Teredinibacter purpureus: one gene and its partner. The protein of the gene in region 2 interacts with the protein of the main gene of each other region in a pairwise test. Links are inferred from orthologs where the notes say so. Each region holds a gene or a part of one and is shown on either strand. Other genes may lie near its edges. The genes, in order: uvrB and uvrA.

The links.
Region 1: the proteins of uvrA (region 2) and uvrB interact in binary tests that used the Escherichia coli proteins (3 or more experiments, as listed by UniProt). The link is inferred for Teredinibacter purpureus from one-to-one orthologs.

What each region holds. Positions count from the first base shown.
Region 1 is NZ_CP060092.1:3,207,260-3,213,033, reverse strand. Bases 2,885-5,774 are described here. They hold uvrB (excinuclease ABC subunit UvrB), read right to left. Parts: upstream 5,390-5,774; coding sequence 3,380-5,389; downstream 2,885-3,379. Other genes in these bases: rlmKL (bifunctional 23S rRNA (guanine(2069)-N(7))-methyltransferase RlmK/23S rRNA (guanine(2445)-N(2))-methyltransferase RlmL), read right to left, coding at 5,391-5,774; metE (5-methyltetrahydropteroyltriglutamate--homocysteine S-methyltransferase), read left to right, coding at 2,885-3,335. Outside these bases: H5647_RS14070 (LysR family transcriptional regulator), read right to left, coding at 21-980; more of metE, read left to right, coding at 1,059-2,884. UniProt on the Escherichia coli protein: The UvrABC repair system catalyzes the recognition and processing of DNA lesions. A damage recognition complex composed of 2 UvrA and 2 UvrB subunits scans DNA for abnormalities.
Region 2 is NZ_CP060092.1:4,387,426-4,397,860, reverse strand. What follows is about bases 5,895-9,285. They hold uvrA (excinuclease ABC subunit UvrA), read right to left. Parts: upstream 8,921-9,285; coding sequence 6,095-8,920; downstream 5,895-6,094. Other genes in these bases: H5647_RS19535 (LuxR C-terminal-related transcriptional regulator), read right to left, coding at 9,102-9,285; H5647_RS19545 (glycogen synthase), read left to right, coding at 5,895-6,087. In the rest of the region: glycogen debranching protein GlgX, read left to right, coding at 1-656; H5647_RS19555 (glycogen/starch/alpha-glucan phosphorylase), read left to right, coding at 692-3,139; glgC (glucose-1-phosphate adenylyltransferase), read left to right, coding at 3,239-4,507; more of H5647_RS19545, read left to right, coding at 4,528-5,894; more of H5647_RS19535, read right to left, coding at 9,286-9,764; H5647_RS19530 (MFS transporter), read left to right, coding at 10,147-10,435. UniProt on the Escherichia coli protein: The UvrABC repair system catalyzes the recognition and processing of DNA lesions. UvrA is an ATPase and a DNA-binding protein. A damage recognition complex composed of 2 UvrA and 2 UvrB subunits scans DNA for abnormalities.

The DNA of each region.
Region 1 (5,774 bases), 1.2 Mb from region 2 along the record:
AATACAACGCTATCAATGGCCTATTTATTCACCATAGCTGTCGCTATTGTTTGGATATTTTGTCGCGCTAGTCCGAGAAAAGCCGATACGATAGGCTCTTCCTCTTCTTGTTGTCGTATACCCAGATGAATGTGTTTCTGGATACCCTTCTGTCCCAAGCGTATCGTCTCAATAGCATGGGTTCCGCTGTATTCTTCTGCCAGCCAGCCTGGCAAGGTGGTAACCCCCCTCCCGTTCTCGACAAGCTGAAGAATAATCTCGGTTGCTTCTACGGTTTGGTGTTTGCGTGGTTCGACCTGTGCCGGTGTTAAAAACGCTGAAAATATATCCAGCCTTTGCTTCTCAACAGGGTAGGTATAAAGCACTTCAGACGATAAATCTTTAGGCACAATAATCGATTTGTCTGCCAGTGTATGGCCCTTAGGCACCACCAATACCTGCTCATAGTCAAATACTGACAAAAACGAAATACCCTTTTTATACAACGGGTCTGGCGTAACTAAAATATCAATGTCGTGGTTAAACAATGCAGCCATTCCGCCAAAAACAAATTTTTGTTTTACGTCCAATTCTACATTCGGTTTTATCGCCATAAAACGATGAATCACTTTGAGTAACCACCGATAGCACGGGTAACACTCCATACCAATACGCAGTGTACCTTGGTGACCGCGCGCAAAATTTTGAAGGTTTTCATCGCTACGCTCTAGCTGCGGAAGCAAACGATTCGCCACGCCTAGTAGATGCTCGCCGGCACGTGTCAGCTGTAAGTTACGGCCTTTTTTTGTCCATAAGGGCGTGCCTAATTGTTGTTCCAGTTTTTTAATGCAATGGCTCACCGCCGACTGCGTCAAGTTAAGTTCGTTCGCCGCAGCGGTGAGCGAACCTTGCCGGTATATTTCCCTCATTATGGTGAGGTGGTTACGCTCTATCATATTCAACCTATGAATAAAATTCATTACTAGATGAAATAATACCATTATTATTCATGTGTTGTTGCCGCTAATCTTGCAAAAAATCCACACATAACCACTTCAATACGTTAATAAGGGTAGAAAATGGCAATTACGCATAATCTAGGCTTTCCTCGAATTGGGAAACAACGAGAATTGAAATTTGGGCTAGAACGCTATTGGCAAGGCGACTCGGATCCAGCAACGTTAGAAGCGTTGGGCAATACACTACAACAACAACATTGGGCGCATCAGGCTGACTGCGATTGGGTGCCGGTGGGTGACTTTTCGTTTTACGATCACGTACTCGACATGAGTTTTCTATTGGGCAATATACCCTCACGGATTGACAAAGATACCGGTAGCGAACTCGACCAATATTTTCGCGTGGCAAGAGGCCGCTCTGTGGGCAACGATGCTTGCGGTAGTGTCAAAGCGGGAGAAATGACAAAATGGTTTGATACCAATTATCACTATATTGTGCCGGAAGTGACTGCTGAAACGACGTTTAGCTTAAACCCTGCTCGGTTGATTGCCCAAGTTAAAAATGCCATTGCGACAGGCAAGAACATTAAGCCTGTGATTATTGGGCCAGTAACGTACCTGTGGCTGTGTAAGGAAAAAGATAGTAGTGAACGCATTGACTTACTGGATGATTTGATTCGTGTTTACCAGGCGTTATTCGCCAAGCTTGCCCAGTGCGGCATCGAGTGGATTCAAGTAGACGAACCCATTTTAGTCACTGAAATTTCGGCAGAATGGAAAAATGCCCTACAAAAAACCTATCACACGTTAAAACATCCTAACCTGAACATTCTCTTAGCAACCTATTTTGGGACATTAAAAGAAAACTTAACACTTGCATGTACATTACCTGTTGCTGGTTTACACGTGGACGCGATAAACGCGCAAGAGGAAGTTAAACACGTAGTGGATTGGTTGCCGGTACATAAGGTTCTATCGTTAGGCGTGATCAATGGGCGGAATATATGGAAGACGGATTTATCGCAGACATTGCAATGGCTACAGCCAATATCCAGCCGGCTTGGCGAAAGATTATGGATAGCACCATCGTGCTCCCTTTTACATGTTCCCGTTGATTTAGACAGCGAAACTCAATTGGCGCTCGATATTAAAAATTGGCTGTCGTTTGCGGTACAAAAATTACAAGAACTGAATATTCTAAAGCGTGGTTTGAATGATGGCGTAGCATCCATTCAGGCAGAGTTAGCGGAAAATACTCTTTATATAGAGCAACGAAAAAACTCTGCAAAAGTCCATTGTGCTGAAGTTGCGGCTAAGGTTGCAGCGCTTACAAAGTCTCAAGGCGAACGTCAATCATCGTATTCTGAACGGGCAAAAATCCAAAAAGTAGGCCTTAACCTACCGCTATTCCCTACCACTACGATTGGTTCATTCCCTCAAACTCAGGCAATACGTACGGCTCGCAAACACTATAAATCGAATGAATTGACGAACGAAGATTATAAGGCCTGCATTAGAGCTGAAATTGAACGCAGCATTAAAACGCAAGAAACCATTGGCCTGGATGTATTGGTGCACGGCGAAGCTGAACGAAACGATATGGTTGAATATTTTGGCGAGCAATTAGAAGGCTATGCGTTCAGTCAGTATGGCTGGGTGCAGTCTTACGGTTCGCGATGCGTAAAACCCCCAATACTTTATGGCGATATTCGACGCCCAGAACCTATGACCGTTGATTGGATTGCCTACGCACAATCACTCACAGCAAAACCGGTAAAGGCGATGCTCACCGGGCCTGTTACCCTGCTTAATTGGTCTTTTGTTCGCGATGATCAGCATCGAAGTATCACGTGTGCTCAATTGGCGCTGGCCATACGAGAAGAAGTGCTAGATTTAGAGCGTTCAGGTGCAAAAATCATTCAAATTGACGAAGCTGCACTGCGAGAAGGGCTACCCTTACGTAAAGCTGAATGGCCGTACTATTTACAATGGTCGGTAGAGGCTTTTCGCATTAGTGCTAATGCCGTAAAAGATGAAACACAAATACACACGCATATGTGCTATTCGGAATTTAACGATATTATTGGTGCAATCGCCGAACTCGACGCTGACGTGATTACCATCGAAACCTCTCGTTCAGACACTCAATTACTTGGTGTTTTTGACGTTTTTGACTACCCCAATGATATTGGCCCCGGCGTGTATGATATCCATTCACCGAATATACCAACAGAGGCTGAGATTAAGTCGCTTATGCTGAAAGCTGTAAAACGTATCCCCAAAGAGCGCTTATGGGTAAACCCCGATTGTGGTTTAAAAACGCGTCGCTGGGAGGATGTTATTCCAGCACTGCAAAATATGGTTGGTGCCGCTAAACAATTGCGTTGCGAATGTTAGCGTAAGGCTCATAGATAAGAAGGCTAGGGATCGCGGCTAACACTTTAGCCGCGATTTTTTAATTGATGGATCTGATCACGCAGACGTGCAGCCGTTTCAAATTCAAGGTTCTTCGCCGCTTCAAACATTTGTTTTTCAAGATCTTGAATGTGGTGCCATACATCTTTTCCTTCTGGCAACTCAGTGTCGTAGCGCCCTCCTTTATCGGCCACCTTGCGAGAACCTGGTTTTGCACCCGGTGCGCGAGCGCCTTCCATAATATCGGCAACAGATTTAATAATACCTTTAGGCGTTATTCCGTTAGCCGCGTTAAACTCTATTTGTTTTTCGCGACGACGTTCGGTTTCTTCCATTGCGCGCTGCATAGAGCCCGTAATACGGTCGGCGTAGAGAATGGCCTTGCCTTTTATGTTACGCGCAGCGCGGCCAATAGTTTGTATTAACGCACGGTCGGAGCGAAGAAAACCTTCTTTGTCTGCATCAAAAATGGCAACAAGAGACACTTCCGGCATATCTAGCCCTTCTCGTAGTAAGTTGATGCCAATAAGGACATCGAACTCACCCAAACGCAAATCACGAATTATTTCGACACGCTCTACAGTGTCAATATCGGAGTGTAGGTAGCGTGCTCGTACTCCGCATTCCGCTAGAAACTCGGATAAATCTTCTGCCATGCGTTTGGTTAACACTGTAATCAATATACGCTCATTATTCTGTGCACGGACATTGATCTCGGAGAGGCAGTCATCCACCTGTGTACCGGCGGGACGTACTTCCAGTATTGGGTCTAGCAAGCCTGTCGGTCGAACCACTTGCTCGACCACTTGCCCTTGTTTTTCGGCTTCGTATTTACCGGGCGTTGCCGACACAAAAATGGCTTGCGGAGCGCGCTCTTCCCACTCATCGAAACGCATCGGGCGATTATCGAGCGCAGAAGGCAATCTAAACCCGTATTCAACCAGTGTTTCTTTGCGGGACCGGTCGCCCTTATACATAGCACCAATCTGTGGAACCGTCACGTGGGATTCATCGATGACCAGTAATGCTTCATCTGGGAGGTAATCGAAAAGTGTAGGTGGTGCTAGCCCTGGGTCTCGGCCAGATAAATAACGAGAATAGTTTTCGATACCGTTGCAATAACCCAATTCGCGCATCATTTCCAAATCGTATTTTGTACGTTGTTCAAGGCGCTGGGCCTCCACGAGCTTATTGTTGTCTCGTAGCTGCTCTAGCCTTTCTCTTAATTCAGATTCGACTTTTTCAACCGCATCAACAATGGTTTGTCTTGGCGTTACATAATGAGTTTTAGGGTAGATGGTAGCGCGCGGCAATTTGGACAGTACTTCGCCGGTGAGCGGGTCAAATAACGATATATTTTCTACTTCATCGTCAAACAGTTCTAATCTTACGGCTTCTGTTTCTGAGTCTGCGGGAAAAACATCAATCACCTCTCCTCTTACGCGGTAGGTGCCCCGGTGAAAATCAATATCATTGCGGGTATATTGAAGCTCTGCCAAACGGCGCAAAATAGTGCGCTGCTCCATTTGGTCGCCACGAACCAAGTGCAACATCATTTTTAAATAGCTATCGGGGTCGCCTAGGCCGTATATAGCGGAAACCGTTGCAACTACGATAGCGTCTTTACGCTCCATAAGCGCTTTAGTTGCAGACAACCGCATTTGCTCTATGTGCTCATTTACCGAGGCATCTTTATCAATAAAGGTGTCAGACGAAGGTACATACGCTTCGGGCTGGTAATAATCGTAATATGAAACAAAATATTCCACCGAGTTATTCGGAAAAAATTCCTTGAATTCGCCGTATAGCTGTGCTGCAAGTGTTTTATTGTGAGCCATTATGAGCGTGGGCCGCTGCACTTTTTCGATAACATTCGCAATAGTGAACGTTTTTCCAGAGCCGGTTACACCCAGCAACGTTTGATGGGCCAAGCCAGCGTCAATACCCTTAACTAATTTTTTAATGGCCGATGGTTGATCGCCAGCGGGTTTAAATCGGCTTTTCACTTTAAACGGCTTAGCCGTTTTAATGTTCATATCAGGATTCGATTGTCCAACATTTGTGGATTTTGGGGTTTCCTTCAAAATCAGGGTCTAACGTTTGGCGAGTAATATCCTTGACGGTATACTCAGCAAGCTGATCATTGTCTAATTTAAAACTGCGCAAATTGTTAGAAAAGTAGAGTGTACCGCCGGGCTGCAATAGATCCATACAGCGCTTGATCAGCACAACATGGTCTCGCTGAATATCGAGCACATCATCCATACGTTTAGAGTTAGAAAAACTGGGCGGGTCTAACATTATAATATCAAAACCTTCCCTGCAGCTTTTTAACCAATCCATACAGTTATCCCGCACGAGTTGATGGCTACCCATACTAATATTATTTAGCATAAAGTTAGTTCTCGCCCACTCTAAATA
Region 2 (10,435 bases):
CTGATATCAAAATAGGGTCCATTCGGCGCCGACAAAAGCGCAATATATTAGCGACGTTATTCCTATCCCAAGGAACGCCAATGTTACTAGCGGGTGACGAGCTGGGGAAAACACAGAAGGGTAATAATAATGCCTATTGCCAGGACAATGATATTACTTGGATTGATTGGCAGGCGTTAACTGAAGAGGATAAAGAGCTCCAAGAATATGTGAGCTATATCATCTCCATTCGACAGCAATACCCTCTACTTACCTTTCCGCGTTATATACATCGCCCAGATGAACCCAACAGTAATATTAAATGCGCTGTTCGATGGGTAAATACAGCGGGCGAAGAGATGAAAGAGTCTCACTGGACTGAACAAAATGTTAATACACTCGGTTGGATTTTGGAACGGTACCCTGTTGACGATGCAGCTCTAAGCGAGGGTAAAAGCCGTCTGCTAGTGCTATTTAATTCAGGGTTGTCTGATGTTGATTTTCGTATACCCATAGGTACACCAGATGCAGACGGTATTGAAGCGTTGTACTGGGAAGCGAAAATCGATACAAAGCAAGAAAAGGGAATACCCGTTATACCGCGTTTTGAAAAAGGTGGAATGATTACATTGCCTGCCCAAAGTCTACAGTTACTCGTAGCTGTTTTTGAACATTAAACTACATTACAACACACACACTAAAGGATAGCGTTATGGATAAAAAATTGTTGGAGCCAATCCTCAGCAATGACCATGACCAGGTAGCTGCGGATCTACATCGTCATTTCAATTTTACTTTAGGCCGTTTCGATACAGATGATCTTAGTGGATATATGATGACGGCGCTCGCGTTAACTGTGAGAGACAGATTAATGGAACGCTGGCGAATTACTAAAGCGCATGAGCAAGGGAAACGAGTCAGAAAGGTCTATTACCTATCCCTGGAGTTTTTGCTTGGCCGCAGTCTTGGTAACGCTATATTGAATTTAAATATGCAAGACTCTATTCGGCAGGCCTTAAGTGAATTTAGTGCAGATTTAGAATCCATCGAAATGGAAGAGAAAGACGCGGGCCTAGGTAATGGTGGGTTGGGTAGGCTAGCAGCATGTTTTATGGATAGTTGTGCAACGTTGGGTTTGCCGGTAATTGGTTACGGCATTCGCTATGAATACGGGATGTTTCAACAAAGTTTTAAAGAAGGGAGGCAGGTGGAGCAACCGGACCATTGGTTGATTGCGGGAAACCCCTGGGAAATCGAGCGGACTCGTCATACGAGGCGTGTAAAATTTTACGGGCAGTCGGAGTACTATCATAATGACGCGGGAGAATTATGCGCTCGCTGGATACAATCTCAAGATGTATTGGCGGTGCCCTACGACATGCCGATACCGGGTTACAAAAATGACAAGGTGAACACGTTGCGATTATGGAAGGCCGCAGCCACTGATGAATTTAACCTGCAAGAATTTAACGAGGGTGACTACTCCGATGCGGTAGCACAAAAAAATCTTGCAGAACAAATAACCATGGTGTTATATCCAAATGATGCGAGCGAAAATGGCAAAGAGCTTCGATTGCGCCAGCAATATTTCCTTGCTTCGGCTAGTTTGCAAGACGTCATCTCTGATTGGGTGCTAGAGAACGGAGAAAAATTTGAAGAGTTCGCAGCATTTAATTGTTTCCAGCTGAATGACACCCACCCTACGTTAGCGGTTGCAGAACTAATGCGTCTTTTGATGGATGAGCATGGGCTGTCGTGGGACGATGCGTGGACAATAACTACTAAAACTATGGCCTATACAAACCATACGTTACTGCCTGAAGCTCTAGAAAAATGGTCTGTTGATTTAGTTAAAGAGTTGCTGCCTAGGCTGCTTGATATTATTTACGAAATTAATGCACGTTTCTTAGCGGTTGTTGCCCACCGGTGGCCAGGGGATGTGTCTCGCCAGCAGAGAATGTCGCTTATTGAAGAAGGTTCGGCCCCCCAAGTGCGTATGGCATACTTAGGGATTGTGGGTAGTTTTTCCGTAAACGGTGTCGCAGAGCTACATTCGAAATTGTTGACAACGGGCTTGTTCCGAGACTTTTTCGAGCTGTGGCCTGAAAAATTTAATAACAAAACGAATGGTGTTACTCCTCGGCGCTGGTTGGCTCATTGTAATCGAGACTTAGGCGATCTATTTACCGAGTCGCTTGGTACTGGATGGAAAACTGATTTGTCGCAGCTAGAAAAATTACGAGACTTTGCTGATGACGCTGAATTTGGCCAGCGATGGGATGCCGTAAAACGAAAAAATAAAGAGCGTTTGCGCGATCGTGTGATACAAAAGTGTAATGTCGAGTTTGATCTCGACAGTATTTTTGATGTTCAGGTTAAAAGAATCCATGAATACAAACGTCAGCTTTTGAATATTTTACATGTTATACACCTGTACGATCGAATAACTCGCGGCGATACTGAAGGGCTTGTCCCTAGATCTGTCTTGCTAGGAGGCAAGGCCGCACCGGGGTACGCGCTTGCTAAGTTGACTATTAAGCTGGCGAATAACGTTGCGCAAGTGGTGAACTCAGATAAAAGTGTAGATCCGTATCTAAAACTAGCTTTTTTACCCAATTACAGGGTGAAATCCATGGAGATAATCTGCCCCGGAACTGATTTGTCTGAGCAGATATCTACCGCTGGAAAAGAGGCATCAGGTACAGGTAATATGAAGTTTATGATGAACGGAGCTCTCACGATTGGGACGTATGACGGTGCTAATATCGAAATTCTAGAGGCTGTTGGCCGTGAAAACTTTTTTCTTTTTGGGCTGAAAGTAGAAGAGATACCGGAATTTAGTTTACATAACAGCCCCAATGATATTATTGAAAATGACGAAGATTTAAAACGCGTATTGCGGTTGATTGAGTGCGGTCACTTTAGTATGTTCGAACCAGGAATCTTTGAGCCAATTGTTCAGTCTATTCGAAATCCCATGGATCCGTGGATGGTGGCTGCAGACTTTAGAAGTTATATAGATGCGCAATGGTCTGCTTCGCAGGTGTATAAACAGAAGAAAGTTTGGACAAAATCCAGTATCTTGAATACGGCAGCAAGTGGTTACTTTTCAAGTGATCGAACAATTCAAGATTATGCTCGAGATATTTGGAAAATATAAATAATGTTTAATTGAGGCTGATTATTTTGACGCCTAACTTTGTCGGTTGCGATAGGGGTATCTTTGCACCGTTTTAATTTGGATTAAAGGAGGAAGCTGATGTTAGATCCGAATTCCCGCTACGTGAGTCGATTAACTCGCGATACTATGGCCCTAATTCTCGCAGGAGGCCGTGGTAGTCGTTTGCATGAATTGACCGATTGGCGAGCGAAACCCGCATTACATTTTGGCGGTAAGTTTCGGATAATTGATTTTCCGTTATCGAATTGCGTTAATTCCGGTATTCGAAAAATCGGAGTGTTAACTCAATATAAAGCGCACTCCCTTATTCGCCACTTAGTGCGTGGATGGAGTCATTTCAAAAAAGAGCTAGGGGAGTATGTCGAAATACTGCCTGCGTCTCAGCGTTATTCTCCGAATTGGTATCAGGGGACTGCTGATGCAATCTATCAAAATCTAGATATTATTATGTCGGAAGCGCCTAAGTATGTAATGGTGTTATCTGGTGACCATGTGTATCAAATGGATTATGGGTCAATGCTCGCCTATCACGTGGAAAAAGGCGCGGACCTCACGGTGTCATGTATAGAAGTGCCTATTGAAGAGGCCGCCGGAGCATTTGGTGTGATGACGGTTGATGATGATAACCGAATCGTGCGCTTTGATGAAAAGCCCAAAACCCCCACGGAGTTGTCTGATCAGCCCGGCATGACACTTGCTTCTATGGGTAACTATATTTTTAATACAGAGTTCTTATTCGAGCAGTTGCGTAAGGATGCCGAAAACCCAGATTCGGAGCACGATTTTGGTAAAAATATAATTCCAGAAATTATTAATACTCATAATGTTCGCGCATTTCGATTTCGTGATCACGACACCGCTGTTGCGTCTTATTGGCGTGATGTAGGGACATTGGATTCTTTCTGGGAAGCCAATATGGAACTGGTGTCTCCTTCGCCCGCGTTAAATTTATATAACCACGATTGGCCAATCTGGACCTATCAAACACATTTGCCTCCTGCAAAATTTGTATTTGATGATGAAGGACGGCGTGGCTACGCGGTTGATTCTATGGTATCGGGTGGTTGTGTTATTTCTGGTGGGGAGGTTAAAAAATCGCTGCTGTTTTCGGATGTTCACGTGCACTCGTTTACAACCATTGAAGAAGCCGTGGTATTGCCTGAAGTTGAAATTCATCGTCATGCGAAGATAAAACGCGCGATTATTGATGGTGGTTGCGTTATTCCAGAAGGGATGGTTATTGGGCATGACCACGAACATGATATCGCTCGAGGGTTTAGGGTCTCGAAGAAAGGTGTTGTTTTGGTTACACGCGAGATGCTAGGCCAAGGCTCTAGCGTACGTTAGAGGTATTACTAAGAGAGCGAATGAAAAATAATAAACGTATTTTGATGGTTGCCGCGGAGAACGATTTTCTTCCTGGTGCAAAAGTAGGTGGTGTGGCCGATGTAATTCGCGATCTACCTCCCGCTATTGTGGCGTTGGGAGCTGAGGTTGATGTTGTGCTTCCGTCATATGGCTTTTTAGCACGCCTTCCTGGGTTGAATATTGTTGCCGAGTATGAAGTCAGTTTTGGCGGTTCGACTCATCAGGTAGTGTTGTTGCTGCAGACCCAAAAAAATGGGGGGGCTAGCAACTATATTATTCATCACCCCGCTTTTTCTCCCAGTGGCGAAACGGTCTATTGTAATGATCATGATCGACCTTTTGCCACCGACGCAACAAAGTTTGCTTTTTTTTGCGCTGCATTGGGTAAGGCGTTATTGGACGGTGCGCTGGCGCGGCCCGATGTTCTCCATTGTCATGATTGGCACACAGCCTTTCTCTTAATCTTGATAGAGTTTTCACCGGCGTTACAAACCTTAAAGACTATTCGGTCGGTTTTCACCATTCATAATTTGGCGATGCAAGGTGTTAGGCCCCTTAGGGGGGATTCGTCTTCATTGGAAACGTGGTATCCAGATTTACATTATGATGGCCAAAGTATTTGCGATCCGGTTAATCCTCATTGTGTTAATCCAATGCGTGCCGCAATTCTTTTAGCCGACAAAGTGCATACGGTTTCGCCTACGTATGCAGAAGAAATACTGCAGCCTAGTGACAAGATAAACGGCCTATACGGTGGCGAAGGCCTGCAAGATGATTTAAACGGACGCTCTGCAACAGGTGATCTAGTTGGGATTATAAATGGCAGCGAATACCCAAAGGGCGCTCGTTATGCTGATCCGGCCAAGAAAAAAGTCGTGGCGCTTGCTGAAGAATGTTTGGTGACATGGGCCAGTCATCAGTCGGAGTTGTCGAGTGCACATTTTGTCGCAGATAAGCGTTTGGATTATTGGGCTCACAAAAAATCACGCGGTTTCACTGTGACCTCCGTGGGCCGAATCACGGAGCAAAAGGCGAAGTTGCTGTCGACGTATGTCGCGAGTGGGAAGACGGCGTTAGAGACCATGCTCGATACGTTAAGTGACAGGGATCAATTAATACTGCTAGGTACTGGCGATGCCGTCTATGAAGACTTTCTTCTTCGGGTGAGTGGACGCTACAGTAACTTTATTTTCCTGAATGGTTATTCCCATGCACTATCGTTGTATTTATATCGCTATGGCGATTTATTTTTAATGCCGAGCTCATTCGAGCCCTGTGGGATAAGCCAGATGCTGGCAATGCGGGCTGGTCAGCCGTGCCTTGTGAATAGCGTAGGTGGTTTAAAAGATACTGTAGAACACAATAAGACAGGGTTCTGTTTTAGCGGCGGTTCTGCGGTTGAGCAAGCCGAATCGATGGCGGGGGAATTTAAACGTGTACGAACGCTATTTGATGAAGAGCCTGAAGCGTGGAAAAAAATGATGCGTGCTGCGGGTGATGTGCGCTTTACTTGGCAGCAAAGCGCACAGTCTTATATGCAGGAGCTTTATACGCAGTAACGTTTTATTATTTTACTAACATGTCTTTTAGGTAGGCGCCGGTATAGGATTTCTTCACGCGCGAAACGGTTTCCGGCGTTCCTTCTGCGATAATTTGACCGCCGCCGCTTCCTCCCTCTGGGCCTAAATCGATAACCCAGTCAGCTGTTTTAATAACATCAAGGTTGTGCTCAATAACAACGATTGTATTGCCGTGGTCGCGCAATCGATGTAATACATTAAGTAATTGTTGAATGTCGTGAAAGTGCAACCCCGTAGTGGGTTCGTCGAGAATGTAAAGTGTTTTACCAGTGTCACGTTTAGAAAGCTCGCGACTAAGTTTTACTCTTTGCGCTTCGCCGCCGGATAGCGTGGTAGCGGCTTGGCCTAGGCGAATGTATGCAAGGCCTACGTCCATGAGTGTTTGTAGTTTCTTTGCGATTGCGGGTATTGCGTCAAAGAATTCACGTGCGTCCTCAACGGTCATGTCTAAACATTCGTGAATGTTTTTACCCTTGTATTTTATTTCGAGAGTTTCTCGGTTGTAACGTTTGCCCTTACAGACGTCACAAGGGACGTACACGTCGGGTAAAAAGTGCATTTCGACTTTTACAACGCCATCGCCCTGGCAGGCTTCACAGCGGCCACCTTTTACATTAAAACTGAAGCGGCCAGGTTTGTACCCTCGTGAGCGCGCTTCTTGTGTACCAGAAAATATATCGCGGATGGGTGTAAAGATCCCGGTGTAAGTAGCAGGGTTTGAGCGAGGCGTACGGCCAATAGGGCTTTGATCTATATCCACGCATTTGTCGAGCAGCTCTAGGCCTTCTACTGAATCGTGCTTTGCGGGAGTTAAGGTTGTTGCACCGTTTAATGCCGTGGCGGCGAGAGGGTAAAGCGTGCCATTAATAAGGGTTGATTTTCCTGAACCCGAAACGCCTGTTACGCAGGTCATAATCCCAAGGGGGATAGTGAGTGTGACATCTCGTAAGTTGTTGCCTCGGGCTTTATGCAATATTAGATGGCTATCGTCTTTCGGCTTATGCCGCAAAGACGGGACTTCAATTTTTTTGCGGCCAGTTAAGTAGTCGGCCGTGATAGAGTTTTTTGCCTTAAGAACCTGTTTGTAGGTTCCTGCAGCAATCACTTCGCCACCGTGCACGCCCGCACCGGGGCCAATATCGACAACGTAATCGGCTGCGCGAATAGCGTCTTCGTCGTGCTCCACAACGATTACGGTATTGCCTAAGTCTCGCAGGTGGGTAAGGGTGCCCAGTAGCCGGTCATTGTCACGTTGATGTAAGCCTATAGAAGGCTCGTCTAGGATATACATCACACCAACAAGCCCGGCACCAATTTGGCTGGCTAATCGAATACGTTGTGCTTCACCGCCGGAGAGCGTTTCTGCGCTGCGGTTGAGCGTTAAATAGTTGAGGCCAACGTCGACTAAAAAACGAAATCGGTCACGTAGCTCTTTTAATATTTTGTCGGCTATCTTGTGCTTGGCGCCGGTAAATTTTAATTTCTTAAAATAATCATAGGCTTCGCCGACCGGGAATTCGGTAATCTCGGGTAGTGTCTTTTTGTCGATAAATACGTGACGGGCCTCTTTGTTTAACCTGGCTCCATCGCAGTCTGGGCATTTCATAATGGATAAAAATTTGGAGAGTTCTTCGCGAACAGAATTTGATTCTGTATCGCGGTAGCGTCGTTCGAGGTTAGGCACTACGCCTTCAAAGGCGTGCTTGCGATTATAGGTGTCACCTCGGTCGTTGACGTAACTAAAATCAATTTCCTCACCTTTGGATCCGTATAAAATGACTTCACGGTGTTTTTTTGCAAGGCGTTTCCACTGCTTGTCTGTATCGAAACCGAAATGTTCTGCGAGAGATTTCAGCATATGAAAATAATAGAGGTTGCGTTTGTCCCAACCTCTTATAGCGCCTTCAGATAATGACGATTCAGGAAATTGAATCAATTTATCTTCTGAGAAAAACTGTTTTACGCCAAGGCCGTCACATCCCGAACATGCGCCGGCAGGGCTATTAAAGGAGAAAAGGCGAGGCTCTAGCTCTGCCAGTGAGTAATCACAAACAGGGCACGAATGCTTCGCGGAAAAAACCTGGTCTGGTTTTTTGCCGTCCATATCGGCAACGATGGCAATGCCGTCGGCCAGATTAATTGCAGTTTCAAATGACTCGGCTATTCGAATCGCTATGTCGCTGCGAATTTTAAAACGATCGACCACGGCTTCTACGGTGTGTTTTTTCCGTTTATCGAGGGTAGGGGTATCGTCTAGATCAACCACAAGCCCATCGATGCGCGCTCGAATAAAACCGTCGCGGCGTAGGCTGTCAAATATGTGTAAGTGCTCGCCTTTTCTGTCGCGAATAATTGGCGCGAGCAGCATCGTTTTACTGCCCTCAGGTTGCGTGAGGACTTGGTCCACCATTTCCGAGACCGTTTGAGCGGCGAGGGGTTCGTCGTGCTCAGGGCAGCGAGGTTCGCCTACGCGTGCGTAAAGAAGCCTCAAATAATCGTAGATCTCGGTGATAGTGCCAACCGTGGATCTAGGGTTGTGGGAGGTGGATTTCTGTTCGATGGAAATGGCTGGGCTTAACCCTTCAATATGATCGACGTCTGGCTTTTCCATCATGGATAGGAACTGGCGGGCATAGGTTGATAGGGATTCAACATAACGCCGTTGCCCTTCGGCATAAAGCGTGTCAAATGCCAGAGAAGACTTCCCTGACCCAGACAGGCCAGTGATAACGATAAGCTTATCGCGGGGGAGGTCGAGATCAACATTTTTCAGGTTATGGGTGCGCGCGCCACGTACTACGATGGTATCCACAGATTATTGTCCGGTTAAAAAATGGGGGTTACGGGGCAAATCGCGAAGCGAGATTAGCCAACCGGAAATTATACGCGTTTCATTCGATGAAAGTTTAGACTTTTACATTAACTTTATGGGATTGGGGGCAATAAAAAACCCGGAACAATCCGGGTTTTGGTGTGAGGTATGTCTTAGCGTTTTAGTTATCTAGATCGTCCATATCGCGTACCCAGTTACTGGCCTCGAGACGGTTACGCACGCCAATCTTTTTGTATACGTTATAAAGGTGGCTTTTGACTGTATGCTCACTAACGGACAATGATTCGGAAATATCAGCGTTTGTGGCGCCTTCTTTGATTAATTTCAGAATTTGTTTTTCGCGCTTTGTTAGTTTTACATTCGGTCGTTTAATGTTCGAAGGTGCTTTTCTGTTTTTGTCCAAAAATGTATGAAGTAGTCGGCGGGGCACCCAGAAGTCGCCTTCTAGCAGACATTTTAATCCGCGGATGAGTTGTTCCTGCTCTGAATCTACGTAGAACAAGCCGGAAACACAGGGCCAATCAAGCAGTGATTCCTGTTCGCTTTCATATTCAGCGTTGAGGAGTGCGGCATTAACGTTTTCGAGAGTATTTTGAATCTCGCGAACAAATTCACTGAGTGTTTCCAGGTCTTGACCATTGCAATCGATCAGTATCACATTTGTACCAGCGGGTACTGATCCAAGCTCTCTGTGGACGCTGCAGTCAAGTTGTAATTCTTCGCCGATTAATTTAGCCAGAAGCCCTGTTTGGAGGCTGCTATTGGCTGAGAAAAGGACGATATTGTTACCTTGCACTACAGTGTCTGATTCTAATATAGACACATCATTACCTGATTTCGGTCCACACTTCCCCAATCTTGACGATGAAGTATGAAGTTGATTTATTGTTGTTATCTTCCCCGAGCGGGAGAATCATTGAGCATTGTACCCGATTATTGGTACACCTAGTACCAAAAAGGCTTATTAAATACGCGCCATAGGGACATAAACCTCATTCTTAAGTGGGGGGAGAGGGTTGGTACGGGTTACATTGGCGCGTTAAATTTGCGGTCTCCTTTTCATACTTGAGGGGTGAAATGGGTGTGAGGTACCGCACAATGGGGGTTCTAGCGGTCTAATTCTTCGCGTGGAAGGCGCTAGCGGTGTCGCCAAATGGATCGGCCTGTTAGAATCGCCCTCTTTTAAAATCCGAGGAATTAGACCTTTGCACTCTCAGGTTAAAACGGTTGCATCCTTAGCATCGCTTTACGCATTTCGTATGCTTGGGTTGTTTATGGTGCTGCCTGTCTTGATGTTATACGGTGGCGAATATCGCGGAGCCAGTCCTGCGCTCTTAGGGCTAGCGTTAGGTGTTTATGGCCTCACTCAGGCTCTGTTTCAGATTCCTTTGGGGTTGCTGTCCGATATCTGGGGGCGAAAGCCCGTTATTTTTCTCGGTTTAGTTATCTTTGCCATTGGTAGTTTGGTCGCGGCGCTTGCCAGTTCAATAGAAG